Regions from separate parts of the Pseudarthrobacter sp. RHLT1-30-1 genome, predicted to be linked through region 3. Evidence: predicted binding sites of a transcription regulator. Region 3 holds the regulator's gene; each other region holds the start of a gene.
The links. The regulator HrcA, encoded in region 3, represses chaperone genes, less so after heat shock. The targets are predictions, from matches to a motif close to TTNGCACTCGNNNNNNNCGAGTGCNAA.

Region 1 (6,815 bases), on a different contig from region 3:
CCTGCCCCGGCCGGCAACGTCATCGGCGGAAAGGCCGGACAATTGGCGGGGCAACGGTGGCTCAAGTCTAGTGCAGGGGCGGCCCGGTGCCGGTGGCCGGAGTGCCCCGGAAACGTGAAAGTGTTCACAGAACCGGCTTGGCGTTTAATGGAGTGGTGCCCATCCTGAATAAAGACATGACGCTCTGCATCTCGCTCTCGGCCCGGCCGAGCAACAACGGGACGCGCTTCCACAACCACCTGTATGAACAGCTCGGCCTGAACTGGATCTACAAGGCCTTCGCCCCCACGGATCTCGCCCAGGCGATTGCCGGCGTGCGGGGCCTCGGCATCCGGGGCTGCGCCGTGTCGATGCCGTACAAGGAGCACGTCATCGCGCTCGTGGACGTGATGGACCCGTCCGCGAAGGCGATCGACTCGGTCAACACAATCGTGAACGACGGCGGGACGCTCACCGCCTTCAACACCGACTACACGGCGATCGAGCAGCTGCTGCAGCGCAATGCCGTGCCCGCCTCGTATTCGGTGCTGTTAAAGGGCGCCGGCGGCATGGCGAAGGCCACCGCCGCGGCACTGCGCGACGCCGGCTTCCGGAACGTCACCGTGATCGCACGCAACGAGGAGGCCGGCCGGGCACTCGCCGGGCTCTACGGCTTCGCCTGGCGCGCCGACGTCGAGCCTTCCGGTGGCGGGTGGGCCGACATGATCATCAACGTGACCCCGGTTGGGATGGCGGGCGGCCCCGACGCCGAGGCCCTGTCCTTCCCGCCGGAGGCGATTGACGCCGCGACGGTGGTGTTCGACGTCGTCGCGCTGCCGGCCGAGACGCCGCTGATCAAGGCCGCCCGGGCGGCCGGCAAGACCGTGATCACCGGCGCGGAGGTGGCGACCATCCAGGCGCTGGAGCAGTTCGTGCTGTACACCGGGATCCGGCCCAGTGACGAGCAGGTCCGGGCCGCCGAGGAGTTCATGCGGGCCCAGTAGCCTCCGGGAATCCAGGTATCCGGCCTTAGACCGGCTGCACCGAAATGGCCACCCGCTCCTCGCCGATCCTGGTGAGGACCAGGGTGGCCGTCTTTTTCCCCCGGCTCTTGCCGCCGGACTTCCCTGCCGTCTTCCCGCCGGGGAGGAGCTCTTTGCGCAGTTCCTCCGGAGTGACCGAGGTGCCGCGCTTCTTGATGTCCAGCACACCGATGCCCTGGTCCTTGACCCAGGCCTTGAGCGCCTTGACGTTGTAGGGCATCACCTCCAGGACCTTGTAGGCCCGAGCGAAAGGGGTGTCCTGAAGTTCCGGGGCGCAGATGTAGGCGATGTGCTCGTCCACGAGGTGCCCGCCCAGCTGAAGGGCGACGTCGGCCACCAGCCCGGCGCGGATGACGGCGCCGTCGGGCTCGTAGAGGTAACCCTCGACCGGGCCCACCGGGGCGACCGGACCGCCGTCGAAGTCCTCGGCGCTGGTCAGTTCCGCCGCGCCCGCGGGGCCGAGCAGGAGGGCCGCGCGGCGGATCCCCGGACGCCGCACCGCGTTGAACCACAACGCCACCTCGGTGACGTCCCCGCCGACCGACACCCACTGGGCTTCGCAGCCTTTGGGCACAGAATCGTGGGGCATGCCGGGGCCCATTTTCACGCCCACCGCCATCCCGGCTCCGGCCAGGGTTTCGGCGAAGGACAGCGGCGGGGAAAAGTCCTCGGGATCCCAGAGCCGCTTGGTGCCCGAGGTGGAGGTGGTCCGTCGCGCCGGGTCGAGCCAGACACCGTCGATCCCGTCGAGCTCAAATGCCGTCGCATCGGAATGGACCACGGTGGCGTTCCGGAACGGAATCAGGTTCATCGTGGCGCAGGCCGCCGTCGTCTCATCCATTTCCACGGCCGTGACCTGGAGGTCCAGCGAGGCGAAGGCCATGGCGTCGGCGCCGAGGCCGCAGCCGAGATCCGCGACGTGCTGCACACCGGCTTCGGCGAAACGCTGCGCGTGCCGGGCCGCAACGGTGAGCCGGGTGGCCTGCTCCAGGCCCGCCTGGGTGAAGATCATCTGCCGGGCGAACTCACCGAACTTGGCCTCGGCCCTGGTCCGCAGCCGCGACTGGGTGAGCACCGCCGAAACAAGCTCGGGGGAGTGACCGGCCTTCCGGAGGGACGCATTGAGCCGGAACGCCTCGTCCTCCCGGTACGGCCCGAGCGACGCCAGCAGCTCCCAGCCCTCCGGGTTGAGAAGCGGGGCGATCTGGTCCTGCGGTGCGTCAGCCATGCAATCAAGCCTAGTTCAGGGCCGGGTTCACGCCGTGCGCCCGATAAGGTTGACGGCATGGATCACAGCGGCACGGCAGACAGCGGCACGGACGGAAGCCAGCGGCAGGACGGCGCTGCAGATCGGCCCGACGCCGCGCCGCAGGACGACCCCGGACAGCAGCCCGGCCCCGCACCGCAGGGCGCCGACGGCGGCGCTCCCGCACGCCAGGGCCTGGTCCGCTACGCCCGGCCGGCGCTCATCGCCGGCGGTGTGATCGCCGTCGTCTGCGTGGCGCTGCTGGTCATCATCTTCCTGCTGGACTCCTTCAACGCCACCGTCTATTCGGTTGGCGGCACGTCCGTCACTGACGCGACCGACGAGGCGAAGGCCATCCGCGAGAACTACGCCGGGGTCCGCGCGGGCGGCGTCATCTTCCTGGTTCTAGGAATGGTCCTGGCCGCAGCGGGAGCCCTGGTGCTGTACCGGCACCGGAACGAGGCCGGCTCCGACGACGAGGACAACGGCGAAGACGTCGACTTCGAGGACCTCGGCGGACGCTAGTCCCGCGCGGCCCAGCGTTCACCGGGAACGTAATTCTGGCACTCGCCTTGACCGAGTGCTAACTCCTTACATAGAGTCGTCATTAGCACTCTCCCTAGGAGGGTGCTAACACCTGAAGCTTTATCAGCCAGGCTGCTGCCGGCACCGCGACGACGGTCTGTATGCCTTGGCCCCACAGCTTTAATGTCCACGAATTTGCTGACGAAAAGGAGAGGTCATTGTCGGTCTCTATTAAGCCTCTTGAGGATCGTATTGTTGTCCGCCCGCTCGAAGCCGAGCAGACCACGGCTTCCGGCCTGGTTATCCCGGACTCCGCGCAGGAAAAGCCGCAGGAAGGCGAAGTTGTTGCAGTCGGCCCCGGCCGCTTTGAAGATGGCAGCCGCGTTCCTGTTGACGTAGCCGTTGGCGACGTCGTTATCTACTCCAAGTACGGCGGAACTGAAGTCAAGACCGGCGGCACCGAGTACCTCGTGCTCTCCGCCCGCGACGTCCTGGCGATCGTCGTAAAGTAACTCTCTTGGACCCCGCGCCGCCGATCCTTCTTTGACGGGTCAGTTGCGCGGGGTTCTGTCTTTGAAAGGACAAAACCATGGCAAAGCAGCTTGCGTTTAATGACGCTGCCCGCCGGTCGCTTGAAGCCGGCATCGATAAGCTCGCCAACACGGTCAAGGTCACGCTCGGCCCGCGCGGCCGCAACGTCGTGCTGGACAAGAAGTGGGGCGCCCCCACGATCACCAACGATGGTGTCACCATCGCCCGTGAAGTCGAACTGGACGACCCGTTCGAGAACCTTGGCGCGCAGCTTGCCAAGGAGGTCGCCACCAAGACCAACGACGTGGCCGGTGACGGCACCACCACGGCCACCGTGCTGGCACAGGCTCTGGTCAAGGAAGGCCTCCGCAACGTGGCGGCCGGCGCTGCCCCGGGCCAGATCAAGCGCGGCATCGAGGTCTCGGTTGAGGCCATCGCCGCCCGCCTGCTCGAAAACGCCCGCCCGGTCGAAGGCGACCAGGTCGCCAACGTCGCTGCGATCTCCGCGCAGAGCGACGAGATCGGCGAGCTCCTCGCCGAGGCATTCGGCAAGGTCGGCAAGGATGGTGTGATCACCATCGAGGAATCCTCCACCACGCAGACCGAGCTGGTCCTCACCGAGGGCATGCAGTTCGACAAGGGCTACCTGTCCCCGTACTTCGTCACCGACGCGGAACGCCAGGAAGCAGTCCTCGAAGACGCCCTGATCCTGATCAACCAGGGCAAGATCTCGTCCGTCCAGGACTTCCTGCCGCTGCTGGAAAAGGCGCTGCAGAGCTCCAAGCCGCTCTTCATCATCGCTGAAGACGTCGACGGCGAGGCACTGTCCACGCTGATCGTCAACCGCATCCGCGGCACCCTGAACGTCGTCGCCGTCAAGGCCCCGGGCTTCGGAGACCGCCGCAAGGCCATGCTGCAGGACATCGCCACCCTCACGGGTGCACAGGTTGTCTCGCCGGAACTGGGCCTCAGCCTGGACACGGTCGGCCTCGAGGTGCTGGGCACCGCCCGGCGCATCACGGTCACCAAGGACAACACCACCATCGTTGACGGTGCCGGTTCGGCAGAAGACGTCGCAGCCCGGGTTTCCCAGCTGCGCGCCGAGCTGACCCGCACCGACTCCGACTGGGACAAGGAAAAGCTGCAGGAACGCCTGGCCAAGCTGGCCGGCGGCATCGGCGTGATCAAGGTCGGCGCAGCCACCGAGGTCGAGCTGAAGGAAAAGAAGCACCGCATCGAGGACGCTGTGTCCTCGACCCGCGCTGCCCTTGAAGAAGGCATCGTCGCCGGTGGCGGCGCCGCCCTCATCCACGCCCTCAAGGCGCTGGACGAGGACCCCGCCGTTCAGGCCCTCGAAGGTGACGCGGCTGCTGCCGTCGGCATCGTCCGCCGGGCACTGACCCAGCCGCTGCGCTGGATCGCCCAGAACGCCGGCTTCGACGGCTACGTCGTCGTCGCGAAGGTGGCCGAATCCGCCAACAACCAGGGCTTCAACGCCAAGACCGGCGAATATGAAGACCTGATCGCTGCAGGCGTCATCGACCCCGTGAAGGTGACGCGTGCGGCCCTCCGCAACGCGGCGTCCATCGCGGCCTTGGTCCTCACCACGGAAACCCTCGTGGTCGAGAAGCCGGCCAACGACGACGAGCACGCAGGCCACAGCCACTAGGCTGCAGCTTTAGCGCAGGGGAGCCTGTGCACAGGAAACCGGTCCAGCCTCCGCTGGGCCGGTTTTTTGTGCTCAGGATGCCCCCGGTGGCCCGCTCTGCTTTCTGGCTGAGCGCACAGTCCGGCGTCGGCGGGCGTGGCAGACTGGTGCCATGCTGCTGGACGAGCTCGTAACAACCAGTGCTGCCGTCGCTTCGACCCGCTCCCGGCTCGCGAAGGTTGCTGCGCTGGCCGACCTGCTGCGGCGGCTGGAGCCCGCGGACATCGCACCGGCTGTCGGCCTGCTCATCGCCAAGCCGCGACAGGGCCGGGTAGGGGTCGGCTGGCGCGGCATCACAGCGGCCATGGGGGATCCGGCCGCCGAGCCGAGCCTTACTGTCGCCGACCTCGACGCCGCGCTGGAGCGGTTGCTCGTCACGGGCGGCGCGGGATCGGCTGCGGAGCGCGCCGCCACACTCCGGTTGCTTACGGCCGCGGCCACCGAGCGCGAACAGACCTTCATCGCCGGCGTGCTGCTGGGTGAACTGCGCACCGGTGCGCTTGAGGGGGTGCTGACTGATGCCGTTGCCCGCGCTGCGGACCGGGCCGTCGACGCCGTCCGCCGCGCGGCGATGCTCGCCGGCGATCTCGGCGAGACCGCCCTGCTGGCCATCACCGGCACGGCGGCCCAGCTTGACGCCGTCGGCCTTGTCGTCGGCCGTCCCGTGCACCCCATGCTCGCCGCAACCGCGGCGAGTCCCAGCGCGGCGCTTGCGGTCACGGGTGAGGCTTCCGTGGAATACAAGCTCGACGGTGCGCGGATCCAGGTGCATCGCGTGGGCGACGAGGTGCGCATCTTCACCCGCACCCTGGCCGAGGTGACCCATCGGCTGCCTGAGGTGGTGGAGGTGGTACGCGGAATGCCGGTGCGCGATGTGATCCTCGACGGCGAGACCCTCGCCCTGGGCGAGGACGGCGGCCCGCGGCCATTCCAGGAGACCATGGCGCGGTTCGGGGCGGACGCGGCGCGCGCCACGGTGCTGCATCCGTGGTTCTTCGACGTGCTGCACATCGACGGGCGCGACCTGCTGGACGAGCCGTTGTCAACGCGCCTTGAGGTGCTCGGACGCATCGCACCGGGGCACCGGATTCCCGGCGAGATCACGGCGGATCCGGCGGTCGCTGAGCGGGTATCGCGCGATGCGCTGGCCTCGGGCCATGAGGGCGTCGTTGTGAAGGCGGTCGGATCGGACTACGCGGCCGGCCGGCGTGGTTCGAACTGGATCAAGGTGAAGCCGGTGCTCACCTACGACCTGGTGGTTCTCGCCTGCGAGTGGGGGTCCGGGCGGCGTACCGGGCTGCTGTCGAACCTGCACCTCGGAGCCCTCGACCCGACCGGGGAGTTCGGCGAACCCGGCGGCTACGTGATGGTGGGCAAGACCTTCAAAGGCCTCACCGACGCCCTCCTCCGCTGGCAGACCGGGAGGTTCCAGGAACTCGAGGTGCGGCGCACGGCGGGCACCGTCTGGGTGGAGCCGGTCACCGTGGTCGAGATCGCGATTGACGGGGTGCAGGTCTCCCCGCGCTACCCGGGCGGAATCGCGCTGCGATTCGCACGTGTCAAGCGTTACCGCGACGACAAGACGGCGGCGGAGGCAGACACCATTCAGACCCTGCGCGGGCTGCTGCGCTCGTAGCCCCGGTCAGCCGCGCGTTCGCCGCAGCTGCCCCCCGAGCCGACGGGCAGTCTCTTCGGGCAACCGCCTGGTGACCAGCCGGTAGAAGATCAGCACGGCAACCGCGGCAGCCACGATTCCGACCAGGTTCAGTCCCAGCTGCAGGGC
Region 2 (6,815 bases), on a different contig from region 3:
CGGCTGCGGTACGTCAGCAGAACTGTCCCCTCGCCCAGCCGGTCTGAGCCCAGGATTTCCAGCTCGGCGGGGCCGGCAGGTTCCTCGACCCGAGACATCATCATGGCGTCCCTGGTCCAGATCCGGCCCGAGCTGCCAATTTCGGTGAAATCCGGGTGCAGCAGCACACCGGTGCGCCCGAGGTCGGCGCGCGTTTCCGGCCGGAGAAGTTCACGTTCAAGTGACTCGACGATGGCCTCCGGGCTCGCGTCCGTGCCGGGCGCGGGCGTGGTGTCCTCGTCGAGTTCGCTGAAAAGGTCGGGCTCGTCGAAGAGCGTGGGCTCCCCGAAGAGCTGCCGGGAGGACAGCTCCGTCGCCGTCCGGGGCGCCGGCTGTGCCGCCGGCGCCGCTGAGGCTGCGGACGCGGACGCGGATGCGGATGCGGCCCGGGATCCCTGACCTGCGCCGGCCGCGGCGCCGAAACCGGGACCCTGCCGCACTGCTACGCCTTGCTGGTAGGCGGTGGCGGCGGCCCTGGCGCGGTCATCGGCTGCCTCATTGAGGTCGTGCCCGGCGTGGCCCCGCACCCACTCGAATTTGTATTTGCGGCCGACCAGCGCCTGGTCGATCTCCTTGAGCAGCTCGACATTCATCACCGGCTTGCCGTCGGATTTACGCCAGCCCTTGCGCTTCCAGCCCGGCATCCACTTGGTGACGGAGTTGATGACGTACTGGCTGTCGCAGAGGATGTGCAGATCCTCGGCGGGCAGATGCGCAGTGCAGCGGAAGAGATCCAGCACAGCCATGAGCTCGCCCATGTTGTTGGTGCCGTGCGGCCATCCGCCGGCTCGCCAGCAGTCGTCGTTCACATACCAGGCCCATCCGGCCGGGCCGGGATTTCCTAAAGCCGAACCGTCGGCTGCCGCTGTAATCGTCACTGCACTATCCTGCCAGACCCCGCTGGCACTAATGTCACCGCACGACTCCCTGACCGACTTGCCGGCCCGCCTCCCCACGCCACTCCCCACCCCTCCGGCCGGTGGCTGACGGGTGGCGTGTTTCGGTGATTGGGGGAACGCCGACGGCGGCCCCACCCGAAGGAGGGACCGCCGTCGTTGAACTGGACGTTCAGCGCTGAACTGCTCAGCGCCGGGAGCAGGGGTGGTTAGAAACCGCCCATGCCTCCCATGCCGCCCATGTCGTCGCCGCCGCCCATGGCCGGGGAGTTCTTCTCCGGCTTGTCGGCCACAACGGCCTCGGTGGTGAGGAACAGGCCGGCAATGGAAGCCGCGTTCTGCAGGGCAGAGCGGGTGACCTTGACCGGGTCGTTGATGCCGGCAGCCAGCAGGTCGACGTACTCGCCGGTTGCAGCGTTCAGGCCATGGCCTGCGGGCAGGCCGCGGACCTTGTCGACGACAACGCCCGGCTCAAGGCCGGCGTTGAAGGCGATCTGCTTCAGCGGGGCGTCGATGGCAACGCGGACGATGTTCGCACCGGTTGCCTCGTCGCCTTCGAGCTGCAGGTTGGCGAAGGCCTTGGCGCCGGCCTGGATCAGGGCAACGCCACCGCCGGCGACGATGCCCTCTTCGACAGCAGCCTTGGCGTTGCGGACGGCGTCCTCAATGCGGTGCTTGCGTTCCTTGAGCTCAACTTCGGTTGCGGCACCGGCCTTGATGACTGCAACGCCGCCGGCCAGCTTGGCCAGGCGCTCCTGCAGCTTCTCGCGGTCGTAGTCGGAATCGGAGTTCTCGATCTCGGCACGGATCTGGGAAACGCGGCCAGCAATCTGGTCAGCGTCACCCGCACCCTCGACGATGGTGGTCTCATCCTTGGTGACGACGACCTTGCGGGCGCGGCCGAGGAGTTCGAGGCCGGCGGTCTCAAGCTTGAGGCCGACTTCCTCGGAGATGACCTGGCCACCGGTGAGGATGGCGATGTCAGCGAGCTGCGCCTTGCGGCGGTCGCCGAAGCCCGGAGCCTTGACGGCGACGGACTTGAAGGTGCCGCGGATCTTGTTGACGATCAGGGTGGCCAGGGCCTCGCCCTCGATGTCCTCGGCAATGATCAGCAGCGGCTTGGAGGACTGCATGACCTTTTCGAGGACAGCAACCAGTTCCTTGACGTTGGAGATCTTGGAGTTGACGATCAGGATGTACGGATCCTCAAGGACCGTTTCCTGGCGCTCAGCGTCGGTGACGAAGTAAGCGGAGATGTAACCCTTGTCGAAGCGCATTCCCTCGGTGAGTTCCAGCTCCAGGCCGAAGGTGTTGGACTCCTCGACGGTGATGACGCCTTCCTTGCCGACCTTATCCAGGGCCTCGGCAATCAGTGCGCCAATCTCGTTGTCACCGGCAGAGATGGACGCGGTGGCCGCGATCTCTTCCTTGGTCTCGATTTCCTTGGCGGAGGCCAGGAGCTCGCGGGTGACGGCTTCGACAGCCTTTTCGATGCCGCGCTTGAGGGACAGGGGATCAGCGCCGGCCGCGACGTTGCGCAGGCCTTCCTTGACCAGGGCCTGAGCCAGCACGGTGGCGGTGGTGGTTCCGTCGCCGGCGACGTCATCCGTCTTCTTGGCAACTTCCTTGACCAGCTCGGCGCCGATCTTTTCGTAAGGATCGTCCAGCTCGATCTCCTTGGCGATGGAAACACCATCGTTGGTGATCGTGGGGGCGCCCCACTTCTTTTCGAGGACGACGTTGCGTCCACGCGGGCCGAGGGTGACTTTGACGGCGTCGGCGAGGATGTTCAGGCCCCGCTCAAGACCGCGGCGTGCCTCTTCATCAAATGCAATGATCTTGGCCATAACGGCAGTAGTCCTTTCGGGACAGTCGTTAAGAATGAACCTTTGCTGCGGTGCCCGCGACGGACGATCCTTGCCCTGCGGCCTCTGTATGCCGCCGGGCCAGGGATCTCACCCCAGCCAGGTGTTTCTTTCGCTCCTGGATCGCCTGCTGCAACTTCGCGGCCGGGCAAACCGGGCGTTGTGTTAGCAGTCAATACTCGGGAGTGCTAACTCAATAATTAGCACTCCCCCGGGGAGAGTGCAAGCAGCGGGCGTGCCGGACGGCGCCGCTTCGGCCCGCTGGCGGCCCGCGGCACGACGCAATACGCTACGGGCGATTAACCGCCGCTGCTGTTGGCCGTTTCGCTGCCGCTCATGGTGGCCCGGTTGTCTGCCCCATAGCGGTAGACAACGTAGTTTGCGCTGCTGACGTCGCCGCGGGAGTCGAAGCCGATCCGCCCGGATTCCCCGTCATAATCGGGTTTCTTGCCCGCCCGGATGACGTCCAGGCACTCCTGGTAGTTCCTGCAGACTGTGGCTTCGCCGGCGGGGCCTGCGCTCCCGGCGGCCTGGACTTTGCCGCCCGAGACGGCGATCAGGCCGGCGGCGATGGAGGTTCCGGCGTCGTCCTGGGCAGCAGCGGCGGCGATGGCGGCGAGGTTGACGGCGTCGTACGCCTCGGCGGCAAAGGTCATGTCCTTCAACCCGGGATCCACGGCCACCAGTTCGGCCTGGAAGTGTGCGGAGGCAAACGTCCCCGGAAGGATGCCGCGTGCACCGTCGAGGGCCCCGGAACCGAGGCCCGAACCGTATTGGCTGACCGCACCGTCGCTGAGAATGAGTTTCGTGCCGGCGAGTCCGGCGTTGTTCAGCTCGGCGACGGCGCCCTGGGCACCTGCGCGGGAGACCAGCACGACGGCGTCCGGGGCCGCCGCCTTCGCGGCCGCGGCCGCCTGCTGCGCCTGGCCGGGCGCGAACCCTGCGACGGCGACGATCCCGACACCGGATTCCTTGGCTGCGGCGGCGACCGCGGTGGACATGTCCTTGCCGTGGCTGCCTTCCTCATAGACCACGGCCAGGGTTCCCGCGCCACCGTCCTTGGCGAGCTTCACGAGAACGGGGGCCTGCGCGACATCAGCTGCCGCAGTCCGGAAATAGTAGCCTCGGCTCTCATAGCCACTGAGTCCGCTGGCGGTGTTCGCGGGGGAAATCATGGCGATCCTGGCGTTGGACAGGACATCGATGGCGGCGGGTGCCCGGCTGGAATCCGTCGGGCCGATGACGACGTCGGCTTTGGCCGCCACGAGCGCCTTTGCCTGCGCAGCGGTGTCGCCGCTGACGGTCTCCGGGAGCAGTTCCACCGGCTTTCCCTTGTGGCCACCCGCGGCGTTGATTTCCTTGACCGCCAGCTTCGCGGCGGCCAGCTGGGGGGCGTTGAGGAAGTTCTGCGGGCCGGTGTTGTCGAGGAGCAGCCCGATCCGCAGGGTGCCGTCACCGCTCGCGTCGGCCTGCTGCACGCGTGCGCCGCCTGTTGGCCCCAGGCACGCGGTGGTGGTCAGCGCCGCAACCGCTGCTACGGCCACGGCCCGGCCGGGCCGCAGCACTCCGGCCCAGCGCCGGACGGGGCTGCCTGCTCCCCTTCGGGCGGTGTTCGCTGCGGCAGGGTCATGCACGGCTGGGTCGTGCGGTGCATACGCTGCGGCGGAAAAGGTCACGGGGCGGGCCGGACGCTTTCGGCCTGAGGGCCCTTTTCGCCCTCGCCGATTTCAAGTTCCACGCGCTGGCCCTCGGTCAGGGCGCGGTAGCCTTCCCCGGTAATGGCTGACCAGTGCACAAAGACGTCGTCCCCGGACCTGTCCACGGTGATGAAGCCGTAACCCTTTTCGGCGTTGAACCATTTGACGGTTCCCTGTTCCATGGGGTCCACCCTTTCAGTCGGCCTGCGGGCGGCCACCACAATGTACGCCGCGGAATGCAGATCGCAGAATGCAAAAACGTGGATGCAAGACGCAGAATGCAATCGCAGTCCGCAAATACTCTACCCACAGGCCCTGCCCGGGGCGCGGGGCGCTGGCGGGCGGGGCGGCTAATAGTTATTCAGGCGTAACCGGACGGACCTACTACTTGAAGCCCGGGCCCAGCACTACGACGAGGGGCAGCTCGAAGTCGGCCGAGTCAACCACGGTCGTGATGCCCAGGAGTTTTCCGAGCGCTTCGGCGTTAGCCTTTTGCGCGGCGCCGCCGTAGAAGATGACGGAGCGCTGCTGTGCCACACCACCCCAGTTCCCGAGCGTGCCAACGGTCCAGCCGGCGCTGGAGACGGTTCCGCCCACGCGGTTCGCCAGTCCGGCGGTGGTGGTGGCGTTGAAGACCCCCACCGGCTGGGCCTTGTCGACGACGGCGGCTGCCGCCGAGGGCGTGGTCGCCGCCGAGGGCGTGGCTGCCACGGAGGGCGTGGGTGCCGCCGATGGTGTCGCACTGGCTGCAGTGCTGGTCGGTGCGGGGCCGGAGGCTGTGGGCGCCGGTGACGCGGCGGCGCTGCTGCCGCCCTGCTCTACCGATACCGCCTGGGTGCTGCCGGCGGAGGAGAGCCCAAGTTTGGGCAGAACCAGAAAGGACAGGAGGCCGACGGCCAGCGCCGCGGCGCCGACCGCCAGAATGGGAACCAGCCGGCGGCGGTGGCTCCGGGATGCGGCGACTGCCCGATGGACACCCTGACGAGTGGAGGTCTCCGGGACCCGATCAAATTCATCCCGAGCGTATTTGGTCATGGTAAAACGACGTCCTTGCTGATTTCTAACGACTTTGGGCACGCTGTCTTCGGCGCGGAAATCCGCACGTCAGGTTTTGCTCCTACGCGTCCGAGCCCAAGCGGCGGGCAGTACGCGCGCGTTGGCGTGACGTACGTAGTCTACGCAGTCTCTTCACCAACATCGGATCGTGGGCCAGCGCATCCTCGCTGTCAATGAGGGCATTGAGGATCTGGTAGTAGTGTGTCGCGGAGAGGTCGAAGAGCTCCCGGATGGCTTGTTCCTTGGCTCCTGCGTACTTCCACCACTGCCGTTCCAGCGCCAGCATCTGCTGGTCCCGGCTGCTGAGCGGCGACTCGGGGTCGGTCCCGGCGGACAGCGATTCCGTCGTCGACAGGTGCTCCTGCGCTTGTTCGGCCACAACACACTCCCTGGCTGGATCCGGTCAAAAGTCTTTCCCATGTTACGGGCGAATAACAGGCTTGTCATTTGCGACCCTGCGAGAATGGTCCCTGTGGTTACCCCAGACGCGCTTGGTTCCGATGCCCTGTTCGAACTGCACCCCCCCTCAGCCGGAGCTGCCGACTTCGCTGAGCTGGCACGCCTGCCGTTGCGCGAGCTCGTTGCTCCGGACTGGGCCGAGGCGCTGGCGCCGCTTGAACGGCAGCTGCAAAGCGTCCTGGCTTTCCTGGGCCGGGAAGTTGCCGGCGGCCACGCGGTCCTGCCGGCGCCGCCGAACGTGCTCCGGGCGTTCCGGCAGCCGTTGTCGGACGTCCGGGTACTGATAGTGGGCCAGGACCCGTATCCGACCCCGGGCCATGCCGTCGGGCTGTCCTTCGCCGTGGACGGCGCCACGCGGCCCATCCCGCGCAGCCTCGCCAATATCTATAAAGAACTCGACGCCGATCTTGGCCTACCGCCACGGATTCACGGCGACCTCAGCCACTGGGCGGACCAGGGGGTGCTGCTGCTCAACCGGGTCCTCAGCGTCCGGGCCGGGGAGGCAGGCTCGCACCGCAACAAGGGGTGGGAAGCCATCACGGCCGCGGCCATCAGCGCCGTGGCGAACCGCGTCACCGCCGCCGGCTCCCCCGCGCCGCTCGTGGCCCTCCTCTGGGGCAAGGATGCCGGGACCGTCCGGCCGCTGCTGGGCACCGCGCCGGTGATCGCCAGCGCCCATCCGAGTCCGCTCTCGGCTGCACGGGGGTTTTTTGGTTCCCGGCCGTTCAGTCAAGCCAACGCGCTGCTCCAGGAGCAAGGGGACGGCACGGTGGACTGGGAACTGCCGCCGATTCCCCCGCGGC
Region 3 (6,815 bases):
CCCCGGGCAGGCATGCCGCCACAACCTCGCATACTGGCGCGGCGACGACTGGTGGGGGATCGGCCCCGGTGCGCACTCGCACGTGGGAGGTGTGCGCTGGTGGAACGTCAAGCACCCCGTCGCCTACGCGAACCGGCTGGACGCCGGCCTCTCGCCGGCTGCCGGCCGGGAAACTCTCGATTCGGAAACCCGGAATGTCGAGCGCGTAATGCTGGAAGCCCGCCTGAACTCCGGGCTGGAGATCGCCAGTCTCGGCGGCCTGGGCGACACCGGGCGGCATGCTGTCGCGGGACTTATCGCGGACGGACTCGTGGATCCGGCCTCAGCCTTCCGGGGCAGGCTGGTCCTGACGCTCAAGGGCCGGCTGCTCGCCGACGCCGTGGTCCGCAGGATCCTGCCGGACTGAGCCGAAAAAGCCGGCCGCTGCCCCTGGGGGCAGCGGCCGGCTTTCCTATTTGGGACCGGGTTCTTAGGCGCCGCGGGGATGCCGCCCTACTTGATCCAGCGGAGGTTGAATTCGTAGCGGTGCGGCTGGCCGCGATTGACGTGGATGCCGGCCGCGACCGAGAAGCAGGTCACGGCGATCCAGATGACCGTGGCGAGGACCGCGAAAATGTTCCCCACAAACGGTACAAAGACCAGCAGGTTGCACAGCACGGCCGCAGCGGTGGGGGGCAGCGTGAAGTTCAGGGCCTCTTTGGACTCCTGCGCCGTGAACGGGCCCCGGTCCTTGAAGATCAGGTAGATCAACAACGCGGGCACACAGCCCAGGATGCCGCCGAAGTGGGCCAGTGTGGCCCATTGCCGGTCCTCGTTTGCCGTCAGCGGCAGGGCATTTGCCGGAACGCCATGGTACGGAGGCTGGCCATGGCCGGCCTGGTTGCCAGCGTGTTCGCGTGCGTCGTCTGCCACGGTGTCGTCCTTCAGATTGCGGGGGTGCATTGGTGCTTTGACTTGCAGGGCTGCGCCGGGAGCACAACCGCCCTACCAAGAATACGTGCTTGGGCACCAAAACGCCGATCGGCCCGCTGGCGGCGGCCCGTGCGGCGCGGGCTACAAGAGACGGGCGCGGCTACTACGGAACCGTGAGGAAATCGATGACCTCTTCGACCCGGCCCAGCAGGGAGGGCTCCAGATCCGCATAACTGCGCACCGCGCCGAGGAGCTTCTGCCAGCCCAGGCCGATATCCTCCTTGGTGCTGTGTGGCCAGCCGAAGGCCGTCAGGATGCCGGTCTTCCAGTCCACCCCGCGCGGAATAACCGGCCACTTCTCGATCCCCAGCACCGACGGCCTTATCGCCTGCCAGACATCCACATAAGGATGGCCCACAATCAGCACGTTCCCGGCCGCTCCGGGGGAGGCCATCACGGCGTCGGCGATCCGGGATTCCTTGGAATTCGGCACCAGATGGTCCACCAGAACGCCCAGCCGGCGTCCCGGGCCGGGCCGGAAGGCGGCAACGGCTCCGGCGAGGTCGTCAATGCCGTGCAACGGCTCGACGACGATGCCCTCCACCCTCAGATCGTCGCCCCAGACCCTCTCCACCAGTTCGGCGTCGTGCTTGCCCTCCACCCAGATCCGGCTGGCCTTCGCCACCTGGGCCCGCTGGCCCTGGACCCGGACCGAGCCGGAGGCCGTGCGGATTCCTGCCGCCGGCGCTGCGGCGCGCGGCGCCGGAGGCATCAGCCGGATCGGCTGGCCTTCCAGCAGGAAGCCGAAGCCGAGCCGAAACGACCGGGACTTGCCGCGCCGGTCCTCAAGGGCGACGACGTGCATCCCGCCGGACTTCTCCACCTGCGTCACCGCGCCGACCCAGCCGGACTGGACCTCTTCGAGCACCATTCCGCGCTCCACCGGCACTTCCGGCAGCTGCGTCTTGGCGGGCGCGGAGAGGTCCTGCGGACCCCAGTTCTGGTACGACATCGGTCACACAGTCCTTTGCACTCGGATGGCTGCGGGCGGGCTGTGCCCGAAAACACCAGCCCCGGAAAGAACGCCCGGAGCGAATCCAATGCTAACAACGCGGCGACTCATATTAGACTGGTTAGCACTTAGGCATGTCGAGTGCTAACCCGGCGGCCCGCAAAAGCCGGCTCACGGCGGCATCGGATCCGGACAGTCGATTGGAGGTGGGGCATGAGCGAACCGCGCAAACTTGAAGTGCTGCGCGCCATCGTGGAGGACTACGTCCATTCACGGGAACCTGTCGGCTCCAAGGCCCTGGTCGAGCGGCACCACCTGGGCGTGTCCAGCGCCACAATCCGCAATGACATGGCGGCCCTGGAAGATGACGGGCTGATCACCGCGCCGCATACCAGCGCCGGGCGGATTCCCACAGACAAGGGCTACCGGCTCTTCGTGGACCAGATTTCGGCCGTAAAGCCGCTCTCGCCGGCGGAACGCCGCGCCATCCAGGCCCTGCTTGAGGGCTCCGACGACCTCGACGACGTGCTGGACCGGACCGTGCGGCTGCTCTCGCAGCTGACACACCAGGTCGCCGTGGTGCAGTACCCGCACCTGAGCAGGGCCAAGGTGCGGCACATCGAATTCGTCCTGCTGGCGCCGCGCAAGGTGCTGGCAGTGTTGATCGCCGACACCGGCAAGGTCGAACAGCGGGTCATCGACGTCGGGCAGGACCTCTCCGAGGAGGCGCTGTCCGAGCTGCGGACGCGTTTCCTCGGAACCTTGTCCGGGACGTCCCTGAACCAGTTGCCGCAGTCACTGAATTCCGTGATTGTCACCTGCCCGCCCTCGCGGCGGGCCGACGCCCAGGCCTTGGCCCGCGGCCTGGAGGCACTGGCAGCCAGCAGCCGCGAGGAGCGGATGGTCATGGCCGGAACAGCCAACCTGGCCCGCTCCAACGTCGACTTCCCGCTCAGCATTGGCCCGGTCCTCGAGGCCCTTGAGGAACAAGTGGTCATGCTCCGCCTGCTCGGGGACATGGCCGCGGACCCGCGGGGTGTCACGGTCAGCATTGGCCGGGAGAACCCGTACGACGGGCTCGCCGAGGCCTCGGTGGTCGCGACCGGCTACGGCCCGGACGCGACCGCAAAGGTCGGGGTCCTTGGACCCACCCGGATGGACTACCCCACCACCATGGCCGCGGTCCGGGCCGTGGCCCGCTACCTGTCCAGGATTCTCGGCCCGTGACGGACCGCAACCCGTCCGGCACCCGCACGGGCGCGCCGGACCCCAACCAGACTTCTTGCCACTAACCGGCAGTACAACCAGGAAGAGATACAAACTTTGAGCAGCCATTACGACGTTCTTGGAGTCTCCCGCGAAGCCACGGGCGAAGAGATCAAGAAGGCCTACCGCAAACTGGCACGCAACCTCCACCCGGACGTTAATCCCGGGGACGACGCCTCGGACCGCTTCAAGGCCGTCACGCACGCCTACGAGGTTCTTTCCGATCCGCAGAAACGCCGGGTCTACGACACCACGGGCAACGAGAACGGCACTGACAACGGCTTCGGCGGCGGCAGTTACTCCGGGCAGGGCTTCGCGTTCCAGGACATTTTCGAGACGTTCTTCGGCGCCGGCGGCCAGACCGGACCGGCCTCCCGCGTCCGCCGCGGACAGGACGCCCTGATCAGCGTCCGGATCGACCTCCGCGACGCCGTTTTCGGCGTCAACAAAAAAATTGAAGTCGAAACGGCCGTCACCTGCCCCACCTGTGAGGGCTCCTGCTGCCGTGAAGGCAGCCACCCGGAACGTTGTGACATCTGCGGCGGCAGCGGCCAGGTCCAGCGCGCCGTGCGTTCCATCCTCGGCCAGGTCATGACGACTGCCCCCTGCGGTTCCTGCGCGGGCTTCGGCACCGTCATCAAAGACCCCTGCAACGAATGCGCCGGCCAGGGCCGGATCCGCAGCCGCCGCTCGCTGACGGTCAAGGTGCCCGCCGGTGTGGCCACCGGCACCCGCATTCAGCTCTCCGGCCAGGGCGAGGCAGGACCGGCCGGCGGACCCGCCGGCGACCTCTTCGTGGAAATCCGGGTCAACAACGACGCCACCTATGTCCGCGACGGCGATGACCTCCATGCCAGCCTCAACATCCCGATGACGGCTGCCGCATTGGGAACCGAACTCACCCTCGACACCTTCGACGGCCAGCAGGAGATCGACGTCAAGGCCGGCACCCAGTCCGGCGAGGTCATCACCCTCCGCGGGCTGGGCGTCACCCACTTGCGCGGCTACGGCCGTGGCGACCTTAAGGTCCACCTGCAGGTTGACACCCCCGCAAAGCTCGACGCCGCCCAGGAGGACCTGCTCCGCCAGCTCGCCAAGCTGCGTGGCGAACAGTTCACCGAAGGAAAGCTCGCCGGCACCGGCGGGGTCTTCTCGAAGCTGCGGGACCGGCTCGGTAACCTGTAGCGGTGAGCAACCCGGTTTTCTTCACCGCCCCCGGCACCCTGGACGGGCTCGTCCCCGGCGCCGTGTTTGTCCTTGACGGACCCGAGGCCCGCCACGCGGTCACGGTGAAGCGTCTTGCCGTGGGGGAGGCGGTGGATATCGCCGACGGCGCCGGGAAGCGGCTTAGCGGTAGTGTCGCCGCCGTCGAGCCCGGCGAGCTGACGGTGGAATGCTCCGCCCTCACCGACGAACCACGGCCCGGGGTCCGGCTCGTCCTGGTCCAGGCCCTCGCCAAAGGCGATCGCGACGAGCTCGCCGCCGAGACTGCCACCGAACTGGGGATCGACGCCGTCATCCCCTGGCAGGCCGAACGGTCAATTGTGCGCTGGAAGGCCGAACGTGCGGCCAGGGCGCACGCGAAGTGGCAGTCGGTCGTCACGGCGGCCGCCAAACAGGCCCGCCGGGCCTGGATCCCGGAGGTCCGTGCCGCCGTCGACGGCGCCGGGCTGCAGGCGGCAGTGGCTGCCGCCGATCTCGCCGTGATCCTGCACGAGGATGCCGTACGCCCGCTGCGTCAGGTCCTGGAAGCCTGGCAGGGTTCCCGCCCGGCCGGCGACGGAGCAGGGAACGGACGCGAGGTGCTGCTGATTGTGGGACCTGAGGGCGGCATCAGCCCGCGGGAAGTCACCAGGCTCTGCGACGCCGGAGCGGTAACGGCCCTGCTGGGGCACCATGTGCTGCGCTCCTCGACGGCCGGACCCGCGGCGACGGTCCTGGCGAGCGACATCCTGGGCCGCTGGTAGCCCGTAACATCCAGCCGGCACCGCGGAAGCTGCGCGGGTCTGGGGAGTGCGGCCAATGAGCCGCTAATTAACCGTGAATCCGCGGGTGTCGACGTTCAAATCCCTGGCCGGGTTGCCGTCCTCCAGCTGCGACACCCGGACCTCATAGCTGCCCGGTGCCAGGTTGACCGACAGGCTGAAGGCACCCGACTGTCCGGCCCCAGCCGAGGCCGTCGTTGTCCCGTTCAGGTACGAGGTCTTGACGCTGCCGTCGATCCGCAGGATTTCCCACCGGAGCGTGCCACCGGGAGCCGTGCTGCGGCCGGAGACCTTGACTGCGCCGTCCGCCAGGGAGCTCCCCTCCTGCGGGTCAATGATCCACACCGGGGCGACCATCCCGGCGCTGCGGGCGGTCGGGGAACCCAGCCGGACGTGGTTGAAGGCGACAAAGTCGGTATGCCCGTCCACCAGCACCACGACCTGGATCTGCTGGCCGGCATCGATCAGCCCGGCACTGGCAGCGGCCGCCGTCGCCGTGTAGACGAGCTGCTGTACCGCACGCTCGGCCATGGCGGGATCCACGTTGCTGTTGAACGCGTCCGCCGACAGGTCCACCGTGATGACATTCTTGCCGGAGATCGAGCTTGCCAGCTTCTTAGGGTTCTGCCACGGTGTGAAGAAGTCCGGATCGAGCGGTTTCTGGGACATCATGACCCGAAGCGCCCGGGTGACCGGGTTGTCCTGTTCCGGAACATCGCGGAACTCCCGGTAGAGGAACGTGCTCTCGTTGCTGCGCCCGATCCAGTACACCGGCGCCTTGTTGGATGCCTGCGTGGTTTCCAGCGGCGCGCTGGTGCTCGGCGCCTGGGCTGCTGTGACCTGCGATGCCGCACCGGAGTCCGTGATCCCGGGCTGCGGCGTAGCCACGCAGCCGGACAGGGCCAGGGCGGCGGGCAGCACCAACAGCAGCAGGCCAGGACGAAGCCGCCTGCCTGCTGTTGTCTGGTTAACGCCGCGCTGCCTGATCTCCGCCGTCCTTTCGGCTTGCTTTCTGCCGGCCCGATTCCCGGCCCGGCCGGCTGCAAGGCCCGCGCCGGAGGCCGGTTTCCAGCATGGCACACGGCTTTGTCGGCCAACCGCGGATTGGCCCGGCAGACGGGAACTGCAACGGGAACGATATGAGGACGATGCGAAGTTGATACCTAATAGCGGGAATCACGTCAGCCGCCGGGCCGAAACCCGGCCGCGGACGCGGCGTGCGGGGGCCCTCACTGGCGTAGGATAAGAGGACCGCGGACACCGGTACCAGATGGCGCGCACCGCCGTCTGGCCGGATCCGCGGACAGACCATTTCCGAACTGGAGGGGACCAGAGGCCCGCGGGCCAGCACTATGACTGAAGCAGCGAACGGCAAGGCCCGGATCAGCGCCGGAGAGCGCGCCACAGGTGAATTCCCCCACTCCCTACCGGGGCTGCGGACGGAGGTCGTCCTGTTTGACAGCTCCGACCAGATGGTCCAGTCCCTCGGCAGTCATGACGAAGCCCTCCGGTACATCGAAACCCAGTTCCCCGCCGTCGACTTTCACGTCCGCGGCAACGAGCTCGCCATCAGCGGTCCCGCCGCTGACGTGCCGCGGATCATGCGCCTGCTCAACGAGGTCCGCGGCCTCGTCGCCCGC

Region 1: the regulator HrcA is predicted to act here: its motif matches at 2,829-2,855, upstream of groES (co-chaperone GroES).
Region 2: the regulator HrcA is predicted to act here: its motif matches at 2,966-2,992, upstream of groL (chaperonin GroEL).

What each region holds. Positions count from the first base shown of each region.
Region 1 covers NZ_JBWZCG010000003.1:97,522-104,336, reverse strand. Annotated here, with positions in the region: gene AC50YM_RS04065 (shikimate 5-dehydrogenase) at 156-983, shown strand; gene AC50YM_RS04060 (THUMP-like domain-containing protein) at 1,009-2,250, opposite strand; gene AC50YM_RS04055 (hypothetical protein) at 2,308-2,793, shown strand; gene groES (co-chaperone GroES) at 3,012-3,305, shown strand; gene groL (chaperonin GroEL) at 3,383-4,993, shown strand; gene AC50YM_RS04040 (ATP-dependent DNA ligase) at 5,145-6,668, shown strand; gene AC50YM_RS04035 (DUF389 domain-containing protein) at 6,675-6,815, opposite strand, start outside.
Region 2 covers NZ_JBWZCG010000028.1:4,494-11,308, reverse strand. Annotated here, with positions in the region: gene AC50YM_RS17120 (RNase H family protein) at 1-917, opposite strand, end outside; gene groL (chaperonin GroEL) at 1,145-2,782, opposite strand; gene AC50YM_RS17110 (ABC transporter substrate-binding protein) at 3,100-4,365, opposite strand; gene AC50YM_RS17105 (cold-shock protein) at 4,473-4,679, opposite strand; gene AC50YM_RS17100 (LytR C-terminal domain-containing protein) at 4,882-5,532, opposite strand; gene AC50YM_RS17095 (DUF3263 domain-containing protein) at 5,615-5,932, opposite strand; gene AC50YM_RS17090 (uracil-DNA glycosylase) at 6,026-6,815, shown strand, end outside.
Region 3 covers NZ_JBWZCG010000034.1:11,040-17,854, forward strand. Annotated here, with positions in the region: gene hemW (radical SAM family heme chaperone HemW) at 1-406, shown strand, start outside; gene AC50YM_RS18350 (DUF4870 domain-containing protein) at 493-912, opposite strand; gene AC50YM_RS18355 (DUF3097 domain-containing protein) at 1,076-1,924, opposite strand; gene hrcA (heat-inducible transcriptional repressor HrcA) at 2,138-3,151, shown strand; gene dnaJ (molecular chaperone DnaJ) at 3,248-4,375, shown strand; gene AC50YM_RS18370 (16S rRNA (uracil(1498)-N(3))-methyltransferase) at 4,378-5,157, shown strand; gene AC50YM_RS18375 (GerMN domain-containing protein) at 5,221-6,093, opposite strand; gene AC50YM_RS18380 (PhoH family protein) at 6,528-6,815, shown strand, end outside.